3 regions of the Streptomyces sp. NPDC050703 genome follow, and region 1 is predicted to be linked to each of the others. Evidence: riboswitches for the same ligand, from Rfam matches in the RefSeq annotation. Region 1 holds a riboswitch; each other region holds the start of a gene.
The links. Region 1 has a riboswitch for thiamine pyrophosphate ahead of thiC (phosphomethylpyrimidine synthase ThiC). Riboswitches for the same ligand answer to the same signal wherever they lie in the genome.

Region 2: another riboswitch for thiamine pyrophosphate. It lies ahead of AB0I16_RS24245 (thiamine ABC transporter substrate-binding protein); the one in region 1 lies ahead of thiC (phosphomethylpyrimidine synthase ThiC).
Region 3: another riboswitch for thiamine pyrophosphate. It lies ahead of thiO (glycine oxidase ThiO); the one in region 1 lies ahead of thiC (phosphomethylpyrimidine synthase ThiC).

Annotation. Positions count from the first base shown of each region.
Region 1 is NZ_JBFAHX010000007.1:110,235-115,780, reverse strand. Features, by position in the region: gene AB0I16_RS09345 (hypothetical protein) at 1-258, shown strand, start outside; gene thiC (phosphomethylpyrimidine synthase ThiC) at 411-2,228, opposite strand; TPP riboswitch at 2,221-2,376, opposite strand; gene AB0I16_RS09335 (YibE/F family protein) at 2,448-3,851, shown strand; gene AB0I16_RS09330 (SsgA family sporulation/cell division regulator) at 3,948-4,385, opposite strand; gene AB0I16_RS09325 (helix-turn-helix domain-containing protein) at 4,490-5,224, opposite strand; gene AB0I16_RS09320 (DUF5326 family protein) at 5,514-5,546, opposite strand, start outside.
Region 2 is NZ_JBFAHX010000028.1:46,665-52,210, forward strand. Features, by position in the region: gene pyrH (UMP kinase) at 1-24, shown strand, start outside; gene frr (ribosome recycling factor) at 181-738, shown strand; gene AB0I16_RS24235 (phosphatidate cytidylyltransferase) at 790-1,902, shown strand; gene rlmN (23S rRNA (adenine(2503)-C(2))-methyltransferase RlmN) at 1,998-3,104, shown strand; TPP riboswitch at 3,139-3,255, shown strand; gene AB0I16_RS24245 (thiamine ABC transporter substrate-binding protein) at 3,378-4,454, shown strand; gene AB0I16_RS24250 (iron ABC transporter permease) at 4,529-5,546, shown strand, end outside.
Region 3 is NZ_JBFAHX010000001.1:312,240-317,785, forward strand. Features, by position in the region: gene AB0I16_RS01450 (Rv2175c family DNA-binding protein) at 26-391, opposite strand; gene AB0I16_RS01455 (FAD-dependent oxidoreductase) at 462-1,679, opposite strand; TPP riboswitch at 1,810-1,922, shown strand; gene thiO (glycine oxidase ThiO) at 1,920-3,137, shown strand; gene thiS (sulfur carrier protein ThiS) at 3,134-3,346, shown strand; gene AB0I16_RS01470 (thiazole synthase) at 3,349-4,143, shown strand; gene pknB (Stk1 family PASTA domain-containing Ser/Thr kinase) at 4,244-5,546, shown strand, end outside.

The DNA of each region.
Region 1 (5,546 bases):
GTGTGGAAGCGGGCGCTCCTGGAGCAGGGCATCGTGCCGTTCCTCCGGGCGGCCCTCGCGGAACCGGGCCCGGGGCCCGCGCCCCGGACACCGTCGCAGGGGTCGGGGACGAGCGGCAGCCGCATACCGCAACTCGGCTACCACAGGCCCGGGTTCAGCAGCCCGGACGGCGGCTCGACCGCCGGTTCCCGTCCGAGCTACTCAAGCCCGGACTTCTCAAGCCCGGACTTCGGCGGCCCCGACCACAAGCCGGAGTAGCCGGGCCCGACACACGGCACCACTTCGGGGCCACGGCCCGCTTCGTGGTCCCGCCGCTGACGAGGGGCGGCGAGACCACGAGGCCCGCGAATCCATGGGGAGCATCGGATACACCGGGCATGCCGGTGTGCTCGCTTACGCCCCAGTCCTGCTCAGTCGGCGATCGGCAGGTAGACGCGGTTGCCCGCCGCGGCGAACTCCTTGGACTTCTGGTCCATGCCCGCCTGGATCTCGTCCTGGCCGGGCTCACCGTCGCCACCGTGCTTGCGCCGGATGTCCTGCGAGATCTTCATGGAACAGAACTTCGGCCCGCACATCGAGCAGAAGTGCGCCGTCTTCGCGGGCTCGGCGGGCAGCGTCTCGTCGTGGAACTCCCGCGCCGTGACCGGGTCGAGCGCCAGGTTGAACTGGTCCTCCCAGCGGAACTCGAAGCGCGCGTCCGAGAGCGCGTCGTCCCAGTCCTGCGCGCCCGGGTGCCCCTTGGCGAGGTCCGCCGCGTGCGCCGCGATCTTGTACGTGATGACGCCGGTCTTCACGTCGTCGCGGTTGGGCAGGCCCAGGTGCTCCTTGGGCGTGACGTAGCAGAGCATGGCCGTGCCCCACCAGCCGATCATCGCGGCACCGATGCCGGAGGTGATGTGGTCGTAGGCGGGAGCGATGTCGGTGGTCAGCGGGCCGAGGGTGTAGAACGGCGCCTCCTCGCAGATCTCCTGCTGGAGGTCGATGTTCTCCTTGATCTTGTGCATCGGGACGTGACCGGGGCCCTCGATCATCGTCTGTACGTGGTGACGTTTGGCGATCGTGTTGAGTTCCCCGAGGGTCCGCAACTCCGCGAACTGCGCCTCGTCGTTGGCGTCCGCGATCGACCCGGGCCGCAGGCCGTCGCCGAGCGAGTACGTCACGTCGTACGCCGCCAGGATCTCGCAGAGCTCCTCGAAGTTCTCGTAGAGGAAGCTCTCCTTGTGGTGCGCGAGGCACCAGGCGGCCATGATCGAGCCGCCGCGCGAGACGATGCCGGTCTTGCGGCGCGCGGTGAGCGGGACGTACGGCAGGCGCACACCCGCGTGCACCGTCATGTAGTCCACGCCCTGTTCGGCCTGTTCGATGACGGTGTCCTTGTAGATCTCCCAGGTCAGCTCCTCGGCCTTGCCGTCGACCTTCTCCAGCGCCTGGTAGAGGGGGACGGTGCCGATCGGCACGGGGGAGTTGCGCAGGACCCACTCGCGCGTGGTGTGGATGTTGCGGCCGGTGGAGAGGTCCATGACCGTGTCGGCGCCCCACTTGGTCGCCCAGGTCATCTTGTCCACCTCCTCCTCGATGGAGGAGGTGACCGCGGAGTTGCCGATGTTGGCGTTCACCTTCACCAGGAACTTCTTGCCGATGATCATCGGCTCGATCTCCGGGTGGTTGACGTTGGCCGGGATCACCGCACGGCCCGCCGCGACCTCCTCGCGGACGGTCTCGGGGTCCATGTTCTCGCGGATGCCGATGAACTCCATCTCGGGCGTGATCTCACCGCGCCGGGCATAGGCGAGCTGCGTCACCGCCTGGCCCTGCCGGCCGCGGCGCGGCTGGCGGGGGCGGCCGGGGAAGACCGCGTCGAGGTTCTTGAGCCCGCCGCGCGGCGAGGTGTGCTTGATGCCGTCGTCCTCGGGACGCGGCGGGCGGCCCGCGTACTCCTCGGTGTCGCCGCGGGCGATGATCCAGTTCTCCCGCAGCGGCGGCAGGCCGCGGCGGACGTCGGTCTCGGCCGACGGGTCGGTGTACGGGCCCGATGTGTCGTACAGGGTGACGGCCCTGCCGTTGGTCAGGTGCACCTGGCGGACCGGCACGCGCAGGTCGGGGCGCGAACCCTCGACATACGCCTTGTGCCAGCCGATGGACTTCCCGGCCTCGTCGCGTTCGTTCCAGGCCTGGTCCTGGCCCTGGGACTGCGTCGAGGCAGGCGTGCGTGCGTCCGATGTGGTCATGAGACCTACTCCCTACGCCGGCATTACCCGGTAACAGGTTCGGCGGTCGACGCAGCGGATTCCGTACGGCTCGTGCACGTTTCGTGCCGCTTCCTACGGAGTTCAGCGCCCTCTCAGCCCGGTGCTCCGAGCTCCCGCGTGTGCAAAGGTGGCTCCACGCTAGCGTCACATCGGGCGCGCTGAACAGAGGGCCCCCTCCGTTCTTGCGATGATCGGGCCGTGACCACCACAGAGCCGCCGCCCCCGCCGCCGCCCTCACAGCCGCCCGTCTCCGGCCCGCCACCGGGTGACCGCGGCCATGGAGGCGGTCATGCGCACAGTCATGGACACTCGCACAGCCATGGTCCGGCCGCGCCCGTCTCCCGGCATCTGCGCAAGGTCATCGCCGCGGTGCTGATCCCGTTCGCCGCCGCGGTCGTCGTGGGGCTCCTGGTCTACTGGCCCGGAGGCACGCCCTCGCACGAACGCACCGGCGTCGGCTTCGACCGGCAGACGCAGTCGGCGTCGGTCACGAAGGTGCGGGAACTCCCCTGCAAGGACCTCAACCCCTCGCAGACCCCGCCGAACGGCGACACCTCCACGGCCGAGGGCCAGTCCGCCCAGTCACGGGCGACCGGCACCTGCAAGAAGGCGACGATCGAGGTCAGCAGCGGCAAGGACAAGGGCCGCACGTTCACCGAGGTCATCCAGCCCGACTCACCCCGCCAGCTGAAGCAGGGACAAGAGGTGGTGGTCGCCTACGAGCCCAAGGCCCCGGAGGGCCTTCAGTACTCGGTCGCCGACGTGAACCGCAGAATTCCGATGGCCCTGCTCGCCGGCATCTTCGCGCTGGCCGTCGTCGTGGTGGGGCGGCTGCGCGGCGTCATGGCCCTGGTCGCGCTCGCCATCAGCTTCCTGGTGCTCACCTTCTTCATCCTGCCCGCCATCCTCCAGGGCTCGAACCCCCTGGTCGTGGCGGTGATCGGGGCGAGCGCCATCATGTTGATCGCGCTCTATCTCTGCCATGGGCTCACGGCCCGCACCTCCGTCGCCGTGCTCGGCACGCTCATCTCCCTCCTCCTGATCGGTCTGCTCGGCTCGCTCTTCATCGGCTGGGCGGCGCTGACCGGCAACACGGACGACAACACGGGCCTCATCCATGGCCTGTATCCGTCCATCGACATGAGCGGTCTGCTGCTCGCCGGCGTCATCATCGGCTCCCTCGGCGTCCTGGACGACGTGACGGTCACCCAGACGTCGGCGGTCTGGGAACTGCACCAGGCCAACCCGACGATGGGCTGGCGCGGCCTCTACCGTGCGGGCATCCGCATCGGCCGCGACCACATCGCCTCGGTCGTCAACACCCTCGTCCTCGCCTACGCGGGCGCCGCGCTGCCCCTGCTGCTGCTCTTCTCCATCGCACAGTCCAGCGTGGGCACGGTGGCCAACAGCGAGCTGGTCGCCGAGGAGATCGTGCGCACCCTGATCGGCTCGATCGGCCTGGTCGCCTCGGTCCCCGTGACGACCGCGCTGGCCGCCCTGGTCGTCTCCGCCGACCGCACGTCCGGCCCGGCCCCCGCGGCGACGGGTGCCCCCGCCCCCCGCTCCTCCCGTGGAGGGAAGGGCCGCCGCAGGAAGGCGTGAACGACCGCCGACGGACGAGGAGGCCGGCTCGCCGCCTGCCGCGCCACCGCGAAATGCAGCAATCTGCCATGGCCACCGGCCCCTTGGGGGCCGGGGTCAGCCCGCGTTCTGCTCCTCGGCGAGGATGCGGTCGAGCGTTTCGTCGAGATGCGCCTCGAAGTCGGCGAGCGCCCGCTCCTGCCCGAGCGGCACCAGCCGGTCCGTCCGGTCGAGGAAGGCCAGGAGCGGCGGGATGCCCACGCGGAACAGCGCCTGCTCCGCACCCACCTGAAGCTTGATCAGCGCCTCGTCGAGCAGATCGGGATCGGTGGGCTCGATGCGCACGTCCCCCACGCCGCACGGCCGGCCCACCCCGTCGATCAGCAGCTCCCGCCCGAAGGCCCAGGTCACCGGCGCGTCCCCGGGAAGGTGGAAGGTGAGCCGCACGGCGTACGGATCATCGCTCTCGTACCTCAGCTCCACCGGAATACGGAACGACAGATCCTCGGAAACGAGGAAGTTCATCATGACCTCTGCCTGTACCGAGTCGTCCATCGCGCAATACCCCGTCCCTCAGCCCTGGGAGTGGCCAGGAACCGACTCCCTGACACTCTGGGCATCTTGCTCAAAGTGCATGCCACGTCACAAGGAGTGAGTTTTCAGATGCTGATAGAGAAGCCGAGTGTCCCTAGTAGCTTTCCGATTTCGCGTTGCAGGGACTGCACTGCTGCTAGCAGCCGGTCCGCCTGATGGGAAGGGACAGAAATGGCCATCGTCGCCGCGATGTCACCCAGTGTGATCGGAATGGCGGCGCACACGGTCCCGAGCGCGTACTCCTGACGCTCCACGACGGGGCGCATCCGGTCCGCCGCGTCGAGCCTCCGAAGGAACGTGCGGTCGTCCCGCACCGAGTAACGCGTGATCGACTGCACGGGATAGCGGTCCAGGTGGTCCCTCCTTGCTTCGGCGTCGAGTTGACCGAGCAGACACTGGCCGATCGCATGGGCGTGGCCCGTCTCCCGGAAATCGGCCCACTCCTCGACGGCCGGGTTGCCCGGGCTGTCCGCGACGGTCACGAGCTCGATCTCGCCCTCGCGGTAGACGGCGAAGTAGAGGGGCGCCCCGATGACCTCGTGCCAGTGCGCCAGGGTCGCGTCGAGCGTGCCGCGCCGTCTCTGCCGCGCCCCGCCGGCGCCCAGCCGCTCGGCCGCCTCACCGAGCACGAGCAGCCCTTTCCTGCGGCTCAGATAGCCCTCGTAGGTCAGCGTGCGCAACAGGTGATACGCCGTGGGCAGCGCGAGCCCGGCCTCGCGGGCCAACTGCTTGGCGGGGGCTCCGTCCGGATGCGAGGCGGCGGCTTCCAGCAACCGCATCGCCCGCTGCACGGAGCCGATGAGGGTCGGCGCGGTGGTGGCGTGGTCCGACGGCGTGGCTCTGTCCGGTGGAGTGGCTCCACCTGCTGACGTACCAGCATCGGCCGCGACCAAGGTTCTCTCCCGAAGCGCGAGGGGGCCGCCCGTACCGGAGGCTCACGGGGTGGGGCGGTGCGCCCGTACACGAGGGCCGGCCCGACGGCGGACTCGGACTCTAGCCCTTGGCCACCGCTCTACGGCCACGGGTTGCGGAAACTTCCCCCGGCCGAGGGAATCCCGGCGTGCATGCGCTGGTGCAAGAACGGCGCGGTCACCAGTCCGAGCGCGACGAGGACGAACCGGA
Region 2 (5,546 bases), on a different contig from region 1:
GGCGATCAGGGAAGCCGAGCCTGACCCCAGGGACCTGGACCAGCCTCAAGGAACGTCACGCAGACGCCCCTTGAGGGGATGGACAAAGCCCTGCCGGTCGGACACCGTGCAGGAAAGACACGCGACGCAGCCGGCCGCCCCGTGCCGGCCGGGCCTACTCAAGACACGCAGGAGCAAGTGGTGATCGAAGAGACCCTCCTCGAGGCCGAGGAGAAGATGGAGAAGGCTGTCGTGGTCGCCAAGGAGGACTTCGCCGCGATCCGCACCGGCCGTGCGCACCCGGCGATGTTCAACAAGATCGTGGCCGACTACTACGGCGCGCTGACGCCGATCAACCAGCTGGCCTCGTTCTCGGTGCCCGAGCCGCGGATGGCCGTGGTGACCCCGTTCGACAAGAGCGCGCTGCGCAACATCGAACAGGCGATCCGCGACTCCGACCTCGGCGTCAACCCGAGCAACGACGGCAGCATCATCCGGGTGACGTTCCCCGAGCTCACCCAGGACCGCCGCAAGGAGTTCATCAAGGTCGCCAAGACCAAGGCCGAGGACTCCAAGATCTCGATCCGGTCGATCCGCCGCAAGGCCAAGGAGGCCTTCGACAAGGCGATCAAGGACGGCGACGTCGGCGAGGACGAGGGGCGCCGCGCCGAGAAGGAGCTCGACGACACCACCGCGAAGTACGTCGCTCAGGTGGACGAGCTGCTCAAGCACAAGGAAGCCGAGCTGCTTGAGGTCTGAGGCTCTGGTCCGAGGAACCCCGAGGAACCCCGAAAACTAGGAAACCGATCCGTGAACGACTCTTCCTGGGGGGCGCCGCCCGGAACCGCGTACTGGGGGACGCCCGGCCAGGGACCCGGTCAGGGCGCGCCCCCGGCAGGTCCCGCGTACGATGCGCAGGACGCGCTGCTTCCGTCCGAGACGCGGCCCATGCCCATCGTGCCCGACGTTCCCGTGAGCGGCTCCGTCCGGGACGACGACCGGGGCGCCACTCGGACGGGCGGCCTCCCGTTCCGTCCCGAGCCTCCGCAGGAGCCCATGCCCAGCGCACCGCAGCCCGTCCCGGCGGCTCCGCAGCCCCCGCAGAAGAAGAGCGCGGGCCGCGACCTCGGGGCGGCCATAGGAGTCGGCGTGGGGCTCGGCGCGGTGATCGTCGCGTCGCTGTTCGTGGTGAAGGCCGTCTTCATCGGCGTCATAGTGGTCGCCGTCGTCGTCGGCCTCTGGGAGCTCACCTCGCGGCTCCAGGAGCGCAAGGGCATCAAGGCGCCGCTGGTGCCGCTCGCGGTGGGCGGCGCCGCGATGGTCGTCGCCGGGTACGTCCGGGGCACCGAGGGCGCGTGGGTGGCGATGTCGCTCACCGCGCTCGCGGTGCTCGTCTGGCGCATGATCGAGCCCCCCGAGGGCTACCTCAAGGACGTCACGGCGGGCGTGTTCGCCGCGTTCTACGTCCCTTTCCTCGCGACGTTCGTGGCGCTGATGCTCACGGCGGACGACGGCCCGCAGCGGGTGCTCACGTTCCTGCTCCTGACCGTGGTCAGCGACACCGGGGCGTACGCGATCGGCTGGCGCTTCGGCAAGCACAAGCTCGCGCCCCGCATCAGCCCCGGCAAGACCCGCGAGGGCCTGGTCGGAGCGGTCACGTTCGCGATGGCCGCGGGGGCGCTGTGCATGGAGTTCCTGATCGACGGCGGGGCGTGGTGGCAGGGGCTGCTGATCGGCCTCGCGGTCGCGGCGAGCGCGACGCTGGGCGACCTCGGCGAGTCGATGATCAAGCGGGACCTCGGGATCAAGGACATGGGCACGCTGCTGCCGGGCCACGGCGGCATCATGGACCGCCTCGACTCCCTCCTCCCGACGGCACCGGTGGTCTGGCTGCTGCTGGTGGTCTTCGTGGGGTCGGGCTGATGTCGTAACTGTCTGACCTGCGCAAACGTGCGAAGGGGTCCGTTGTCCACAGGGCGGCGGGCCCCTCGTCGCATGTCTGCGACACTGGAAGGACCATGCCTAAGCCCGGAGAACTCACTTTCGTCGCGCCCCGCGGTGCCAAGAAGCCGCCGCGACATCTCGCCGACCTCACGCCCGCCGAGCGCAAGGAAGCCGTCGCCGCCACCGGCGAGAAGCCGTTCCGCGCCAAGCAGCTCTCGCAGCACTACTTCGCGCGGTACGCCCACGACCCCGCCGAGTGGACGGACATCCCCGCCGGTGCGCGCGAGAAGCTCCGGGAAGCGCTGCTGCCCGACCTGATGTCCGTCGTGCGGCACATCAGCTGCGACGACGACACCACCCGCAAGACGCTCTGGCGGCTCTTCGACGGGACGCTGGTGGAGTCGGTGCTCATGCGGTACCCGGACCGGGTGACCATGTGCATCAGCTCCCAGGCCGGCTGCGGCATGAACTGCCCGTTCTGCGCCACCGGACAGGCCGGCCTCGACCGGAACCTGTCGACGGGCGAGATCGTGCACCAGATCGTGGACGGCATGCGCGCCCTGCGGGACGGCGAGATCCCCGGCGGCCCCGCGCGGCTGTCCAACATCGTCTTCATGGGCATGGGCGAGCCGCTGGCCAACTACAACCGCGTGACCGGCGCCATCCGCCGCCTCACTGACCCGGAGCCGGACGGCCTCGGTCTGTCGCAGCGCGGCATCACGGTGTCGACGGTGGGCCTCGTGCCCGCGATCCACCGGTTCTCCGACGAGGGCTTCAAGTGCCGCCTCGCCATCTCGCTGCACGCCCCGGACGACGAGCTGCGCGACACCCTCGTGCCGGTCAACACGCGCTGGCAGGTGCGCGAGGTGCTCGACGCCGGCTGGGAGTACGCGGCCAAGTCGGGCCGCCGCCTCTCCATCGAGTACGCGCTCATCCGCGACATCAACGACCAGGCGTGGCGCGGTGACCGTCTCGGCCGGCTGCTCAGGGGCAAGCCGGTGCACGTGAACCTCATCCCGCTGAACCCGACGCCGGGCTCCAAGTGGACGGCCTCGCGGCCCGAGGACGAGAAGGCGTTCGTGGAGGCCATCGCCGCCCATGGTGTGCCGGTGACGATCCGGGACACCCGGGGCCAGGAGATCGACGGGGCGTGCGGTCAGCTCGCCGCCGCCGAGAGGTAGTCTGGCGGTCGTACGGGTCCGTACACACATCTGCATATTCCGACAGGGGAGCGCCACAGCGCTGAGAGTGCGGCACCTCGGACAGGTGGGCCGCAGACCCTCTGAACCTCGCCCAGGTCATTCTGGGTAGGAAGTTCGGGCATTACTCAAGCTGTAGCGCCCTGCCCGCGTGCCACCGGCCCGCGGGCAGGGCCGCGTCTCTTCCTGGACCCCCAGGAGGACCTTTCAGTGAGCACCACCAGCAGTAGCCGCCTTAGCAGCAGCAACAGCGGCATCACCAGGAACGTCGTGGTCACCGCCGTCGCCGTGGGGCTGGGGCTCTGCACGCTCTCCGCGTGCGGCTCCGACAGCGGTTCCGGCAAGGCCGACTCCAAGAAGGTCACGCTCGTCACGCACGACTCCTTCAACGTCTCCAAGGACGTACTGAAGGACTTCGAGAAGCGCTCCGGCTATCGCGTCACCGTCCTCAAGGACGGCGACGCGGGTGCCGCCGTGAACAAGGCGATCCTCTCCAAGGACAACCCCCAGGGCGACGTCTTCTTCGGCGTCGACAACACCCTCCTGTCCCGGGCGCTCGACAACGGCCTCTTCCAGCCGTACGAGGTCAAGGGCGCCGACGGCATCGACGCGCGGTACCGGGTCGACGGGGGCAAGCACCGGGTGACGCCCGTCGACAGCGGCGACATCTGCGTCAACTACGACAAGAAGTACTTCGCCGACAAGAAGCTGGCGCCGCCGAAGTCCTTCGACGACCTGGTCAAGCCCGCCTACAGGAACCTCCTGGTCACCGAGAACGCCTCGACGTCCTCGCCCGGCCTCGGCTTCCTGCTCGGCACCGCCGCGCAGTACGGCGACAAGGGGTGGGAAGGCTACTGGAAGAAGCTCAAGGCCAACGGCGTCAAGGTCGTCGACGGCTGGGAGCAGGCCTACAACGAGGAGTTCTCCGGGTCCGCCGGCGGCAAGAAGGCCAAGGGCGACCGGCCGCTCGTCGTCTCCTACGCCTCCTCCCCGCCCGTCGAGGTGCTCTACGCGAAGCCGCAGCCCGAGGAGGCGCCGACCGGCGTCGCCACCGGCACCTGCTTCCGCCAGGTCGAGTACGCGGGCCTGCTCGGCAACGCGGGCAACCCCAAGGGCGGCAAGGCGCTCCTCGACTTCCTCGCGGGCAAGGAGTTCCAGGAGGACATGCCGTTGCAGATGTTCGTGAATCCGGTGGTCAAGGGCACGAAGCTGCCCGCGCTCTTCACGGAGCACGGCGTGACGGTCGACGCGCCGCAGACCATGGACCCGAAGAAGATCGCCGACAACCGCGAGCCGTGGATCAAGTCGTGGACCTCGCTCGTACTGAAGTAACCGAAGGCACGGCGGCGGCCACGTCACGGTCCCGCGCGCAGGCGCGCAGGGGGAGCGCGGCGCGGCTCGGCCTGATGGCCCTGCCCGTCGCGTTCTTCGCGCTCTTCTTCGCCTACCCGGTCACCGCGATCGTCGCGCGCGGGCTGCACATCGACGGTGTCTGGCGGTTCGGGCGGATCGCGGAGGTGCTCGGGCAGTCCGACATCCGGCACGTGCTGTGGTTCACCACCTGGCAGGCGCTCGCGTCGACCGCGCTCACGCTGCTGATCGCGCTCCCCGGCGCGTATGTGTTCGCGCGCTTCGACTTCCCCGGCAAGCAGGTGCTGCGGGCCGTCGTCACCGTGCCGTTCGTGCTGCCCACGGTGGTCGTCGGGACGGCGTTCCTCGCGCTGATCGGGCGGGGCGGGCTCTTCGACGAGCTGTGGGGCGTGCGGCTCGACACCACCGTGTGGGCGATCCTCCTCGCGCACGTCTTCTTCAACTACGCGGTCGTCGTCCGCACCGTCGGCGGGCTCTGGTCCCAGCTCGACCCGCGGCAGGAGGAGGCCGCGCGGATGCTCGGCGCCTCACGCGCGACCGCCTGGCGGACGGTGACGCTGCCCGCCCTCGGGCCCGCCGTCGCGGCGGCGGCGCTGATGGTCTTCCTCTTCACCTTCACCTCCTTCGGCGTCGTGCAGATCCTCGGCGGGCCCGCGTACTCGACGCTGGAGGTGGAGATCTACCGGCAGACCGCACAACTGCTCGATCTCCCCACGGCCGCCGTCCTGACCCTCGTGCAGTTCGCGGCGGTCGGGCTGATCCTCGGCGTCCACGCGTGGACGGTGCGGCGGCGCGAGAGCGCGCTGAAGCTCGTGGACGCCGCCACCGTCGCGCGCCGCCCGCGCGGGGCGGGCCAGTGGACGCTGCTCGGCCTGGTCATGGCCACGGTCGCGGTGCTGATCCTGCTGCCGCTCGGGGTGCTGATCCAGCGTTCCCTCGCCGGGCCCGACGGCTTCGGGCTCGCCTACTACCGCGAGCTGACCTCGGCGGACGGCGGCGCCTTCCTCGTACCGCCGATCGAGGCGATCGGGAACTCGCTCCAGTACGCGCTCG
Region 3 (5,546 bases), on a different contig from region 1:
GCTCGGCGCCTGCCTCCGCGTCTGCTCAGACGGCGAGCGCCTGGGCGCGGCGCTTCACCTCCGTGCCGCGATTCTCGCTCAGGGCCTGCGCGGGGGTGCCGGGCAGGGACGGGTCGGGGGTGAAGAGCCACTCCAGCATCTCCTCGTCGGAGAAGCCGTCGTCCCTCAGGAGCGTCAGGGTGCCGACCAGGCCCTTGACGACCTTGTCGCCGTCGATGAAGGCGGCCGGCACCTGGAGCGTCCGGTTCTCACCGCGGCGTACGGCGATCAGCTGGCCCTCCTTGACCAGCTGGCGCACCCGGGTCACCTCGACGTCGAGCATCTCCGCGATGTCGGGAAGGTGGAGCCAGGCGGGGACGAGTGCGTCGGTCTTTGCGTCAATCTCGGTCACGTCACCTAGCGTATCTCCGGCCCGGGGGCCCGCGCGGATCGACTCCGGGCGCCCCTGGCCGGGCCCCCGGTCACCGTGCCGCCTTCTTCAGCGGGATCGACGGGTCCTCGACCAGCGCCGGGTCCAGGGGAAGCGCCGACTCGATGAGCTTGCGGCCCTGCGCCAGGTCCCTCGGGCGGCCCACCGCGAGGACCGCCGCCAGCGCGCCGTCCCTGAGCCAGCAGACCGACCAGGCCACGCCGGCCGGGTCACCGCGCCGGACCAGTTCGTCGCTCTCCGCGTGGTGGCCCGCGTACTGCACGAAGCGGCCGAACTGCTCCGACCAGAAGTACGGCACCGGGTCGTACGCGACGGGGGCGTCCCCGAGGATGTTCGCCGCCACCGTGCGCGGGCCCTGCAGGGCGTTGTCCCAGTGGTGGACCAGCAGGCGCTCGCCGTACCTGCCCGAGGGGAACGAGGAGCAGTCGCCGACCGCGTAGACGTCGGCCGCGGATGAGCGCAGGTGGTCGTCGGCGACGACCTCGCCGTGGGCGCCGAGCTCGATGCCGGAGCCGGCCAGCCAGCGCGTCGCGGGCCGCGCCCCGATGCCGACGACGACGGCGCCCGCGGGCAGCCGGGTGCCGTCGGACAGGAGTACGGCGCCCGGCTCGACGCGCTCCACGCGCGCGTGGGTGCGCAGCTCGGCCCCCGACTGCGCGTACCAGGCGGCCATGGGGGCCGCGACCTCGGCGGGCAGCGCTCCCGCGAGCGGGCGGCCGGCGGCCTCCACCACGGTGACGGAGCAGCCCGCCTCCCGCGCGGCCGTGGCGAACTCCGCGCCGATCCAGCCCGCCCCCACGACCACGACGTCGCGCTGCTCGGCGAGGACGGGGCGGAGCCGCTCGGCGTCGTCCAGGGTGCGCAGGAGGTGCACTCCGGGGGCGCCCTCCGTGCCCGGCAGCCGGACCGGTTCGGCGCCGGAGGCGAGGACCAGCACGTCGTACGGGACGGGGCCCGCCGCGGTGTCCAGTTCGCGCTCGCCGGTGCGCACCCCGGTGACCTCGACGCCGAGGCGCAGCCCGATGCCGAGGGCCTCGAAGTCGATGTCGAAGGCGGAGCCCTCCGCCTTGCCGAGCAGGACCGCCTTGGACAGCGGCGGCCTGTCGTACGGCTGGTGCGGCTCGGCCCCGACGAGGGTGACCGGGCCCGTGTGCCCCTGTTCCCGCAGGGCCACGGCGGTCTGCACGCCGGCCATTCCCGCCCCGACGATGACGACGTGCCGCTCTGCCTGCCTCCGCTGCTCACTCACCCGATCACTGTAGGACGCCGGGCAAGACCGCCTTCAGGGGCGGGCGGGGAGATCTCTGACACACCGTCACCGCCCGTGCGGGGGCGGCTCCCCTACTGCCGCGCCGGGCGACGGGCTAGGGTGGCCGGTGCAGAGCACTCGCGGGAGCCCGGGCGGACCGGGCTGAGAGGGAGGCTGGACGGCCTCCGACCGTACGAACCTGATCCGGGTCATGCCGGCGAAGGGAGGGGCTGGACGCCCATGCATCCACCTGTACCACCCGAGGGAGCACCGCGCCCCGCGGACGTTCTCGTCGTGGGCGGCGGCATCATCGGCCTGGTCACGGCCTGGCGGGCCGCGCAGCGCGGGCTCGCCGTCACGGTCGTCGACCCCGAGCCGGGCGGCGGCGCGGCGCAGGTCGCCGCCGGCATGCTGGCCGCCGTCACCGAGCTGCACCACGGCGAGCAGGCGCTGCTCGGCCTCAATCTGGCGTCCGCGCGCCGCTACCCCGACTTCGCCGCCGAGCTGACCGAGGCGAGCGGCCGTGACCTCGGCTACCGCACCTGCGGCACGCTGGCCGTCGCCCTGGACTCCGACGACCGCGCGCACCTGCGGGAGCTGCACGCCCTGCAGAGCCGGTCGGGCCTGGAGTCGGAGTGGCTGAGCGGCCGTGAGTGCCGGCGCCTTGAGCCGATGCTGGCGCCCGGCGTGCGGGGCGGGCTGCGGGTCGACGGTGACCACCAGATCGACCCCAGGAGGCTCACCGCGGCCCTGCTGACCGCCTGCGGGCGGGCGGGCGTGGTCTTCACGCCGCTCTGGGCCGAGCGCCTCGACGTGGCGGGCGACCGGGCCCGCGGGGTGGTCCTCGCGGACGGCACCACGCTGCACGCGGGCCAGACGGTCCTCGCGGCGGGCAGCCTCAGCGGGCGCCTCGCGGGCGTGCCCGAGGCCGTGCTGCCGCCGGTGCGGCCGGTGAAGGGGCAGGTGCTCCGCCTGACGGTGCCGAAGCCGTACGCGCCGTTCCTGAGCCGCACGGTGCGCGCGGTGGTGCGCGGCAGCCACGTCTACCTCGTACCGCGCGAGAACGGCGAGCTGGTCGTCGGCGCCACCAGCGAGGAGCTGGGCTGGGACACCACGGTCACCGCGGGCGGCGTGTACGAGCTGCTGCGGGACGCCCACGAGCTGGTGCCCGGCATCACCGAACTGCCGCTCACCGAGACCCGCGCGGGTCTGCGCCCCGGCTCCCCCGACAACGCGCCGATGCTCGGCCCGACGCGCCTGCCGGGGCTCCAGCTGGCCACCGGGCACTACCGCAACGGCGTCCTCCTGACGCCGGTCACCGGTGACGTCATGGCGCAGGCCCTGACCACCGGTGAGCTGCCCGATGAGGCGCGGCCCTTCACCCCGCGCCGCTTCGCCGAGCCCTCCGCGCCCTCTCCCGTCATCCCCACGCAGTCGTTTACGGAGCAACCCGCATGAGTACGCCGTTCGCCGTTTCCGTCAACGGGGAGGTGCGCGACGTGGCGTCGGGCACCACCCTCGACGCGCTCGTCGCCACCCTCACCAGCGCGCACTCCGGTGTCGCCGCCGCCCTCAACGAAACCGTCGTCCCGCGCGCGCGGTGGTCGAGCACGGCGCTCGCCGAAGGTGACCGCGTCGAAGTCCTCACCGCCGTCCAGGGAGGCTGACCATGGCCGACGACCCCTTCGTCATCGGCGGGCTCACGCTCTCCTCCCGTCTGATCATGGGCACGGGCGGGGCGCCGAGCCTCGATGTCCTGGAGCGCTCCCTCGTCGCCTCGGGCACGGAGCTGACCACCGTCGCGATGCGCCGCCTCGACCCGGGCGTGCAGGGCTCCGTGCTCTCCGTGCTCGACCGGCTCGGCATCCGCGTCCTGCCGAACACGGCGGGCTGCTTCACCGCGGGCGAGGCCGTGCTGACCGCGCGCCTGGCCCGTGAGGCGCTCGGCACGGACCTGGTGAAGCTGGAGGTGATCGCGGACGAGCGGACGCTGCTGCCCGACCCCATCGAGCTCCTGGACGCCGCGGAGACACTCGTCGACGACGGCTTCACCGTCCTGCCGTACACGAACGACGACCCCGTGCTCGCGCGCAGGCTCCAGGACGTGGGGTGCGCGGCCATCATGCCGCTCGGCTCCCCGATCGGCTCCGGGCTCGGCATCCGCAACCCGCACAACTTCCAGCTCATCGTCGAGCACGCGCGCGTGCCGGTGATCCTCGACGCGGGCGCGGGCACCGCGTCCGACGCGACGCTCGCCATGGAGCTGGGGTGCGCGGGTGTGATGCTCGCCTCGGCGGTGACGCGGGCGCAGGAGCCCGTCCTGATGGCGGAGGCCATGCGGCACGGCGTCGAGGCGGGGCGCCTCGCGTACCGGGCCGGGCGGATTCCGCGGCGGCACTTCGCGGAGGCGTCGTCGCCCGCGGAGGGCATGGCCAGGCTCGATCCGGAGCGGCCCGCGTTCTAGCCCCGGCAGTGGGCCTTCGCTGTCACAGCTCGGCTGCAGTCAAGGCGTGAGGGCGCCCGCCAGGGACGGGGTGTCGGCGGTGGCTCGTAGACTCCCCTGCGTGGACACGACCCTTCAGGACCCGCTCGTCGGGCAGCTGCTCGACAGCCGTTACCGCATCGACGGCCGTATCGCGGTCGGCGGGATGGCCACGGTCTACCGGGCCGTGGACACCCGCCTCGACCGTGTGCTCGCGCTCAAGGTGATGCACCCCGCGCTGGCGGCCGACGCCTCCTTCGTGGAGCGCTTCATCCGTGAGGCCAAGTCGGTCGCCCGCCTCTCCCATCCGAACGTGGTGGGCGTCTTCGACCAGGGCACGGACGGTGCGTACGTCTATCTGGCGATGGAGTACGTCGCGGGCTGCACCCTGCGGGACGTCCTGCGCGAGCGCGGCGCGCTCCAGCCGCGGGCCGCCCTCGACATCCTGGAGCCGGTGCTCGCCGCGCTCGGCTCCGCGCACCGGGCCGGGTTCGTGCACCGCGACATGAAGCCGGAGAACGTGCTCATAGGGGACGACGGCCGGGTCAAGGTCGCCGACTTCGGTCTCGTCCGCGCGGTGGACACCGTCACGAACACCACCGGCACGGTCCTCGGCACCGTCTCGTACATGGCGCCCGAGCAGATCGAGCAAGGCACGGCCGACACGCGCGTGGACGTGTACGCGTGCGGCGTCCTGCTCTACGAGATGCTCACCGGCGCCAAGCCGCACTCCGGGGACACCCCGGCCCAGGTGCTCTACCAGCACCTCAACGAAGACGTGCCGCCCCCGTCGGCGGCCGTGCCCGGCCTCCCGGCCGAGCTGGACGAGCTGGTCGCCGCCGCGACCGCCCGCACCCCGGACGTGCGCCCGGACGACGCGGTGGCGCTCCTCGCCCGGCTCAGGCAGGCGCGCGCCGGCCTCAGTGAGCAGCAGCTCGACGCGGTGCCGCCGCAGGCCCACGCGACCGGCCACGACAACGCCGAGGACCGTACCAGCGTGATCCCGCGCGCGGCGCGTTCCGTGCGGCTTCCGCTGCCGGCCGACGCCGACGAGGCGTACCCGCAGGCCCCGCTGAACCGCACCAGCGTCCTCGCCGCGCCGCCGGCCGAGCCGCCGGTGCCCGCGCGGGCCTCGCGTCCGCGGTTCGACCCGCGGCGCCGCACGGTCGCGGTGGTGGCCGCCGTCCTGCTGGTCCTCGGCCTCGGGGCGGGGATCTGGTACATCAACTCCGGGCAGTTCACCGAGGTCCCGCCGCTGCTGACGAAGACCGAGGCGCAGGCGAAGCAGCGCCTGGAGGAGGCCGGTCTCGACGTGAAGGGCGTCGAGCGCGAGTTCAGTGACACGGACAAGCGCGGCACGGTCATGGCCACGGACCCCGGGGCGG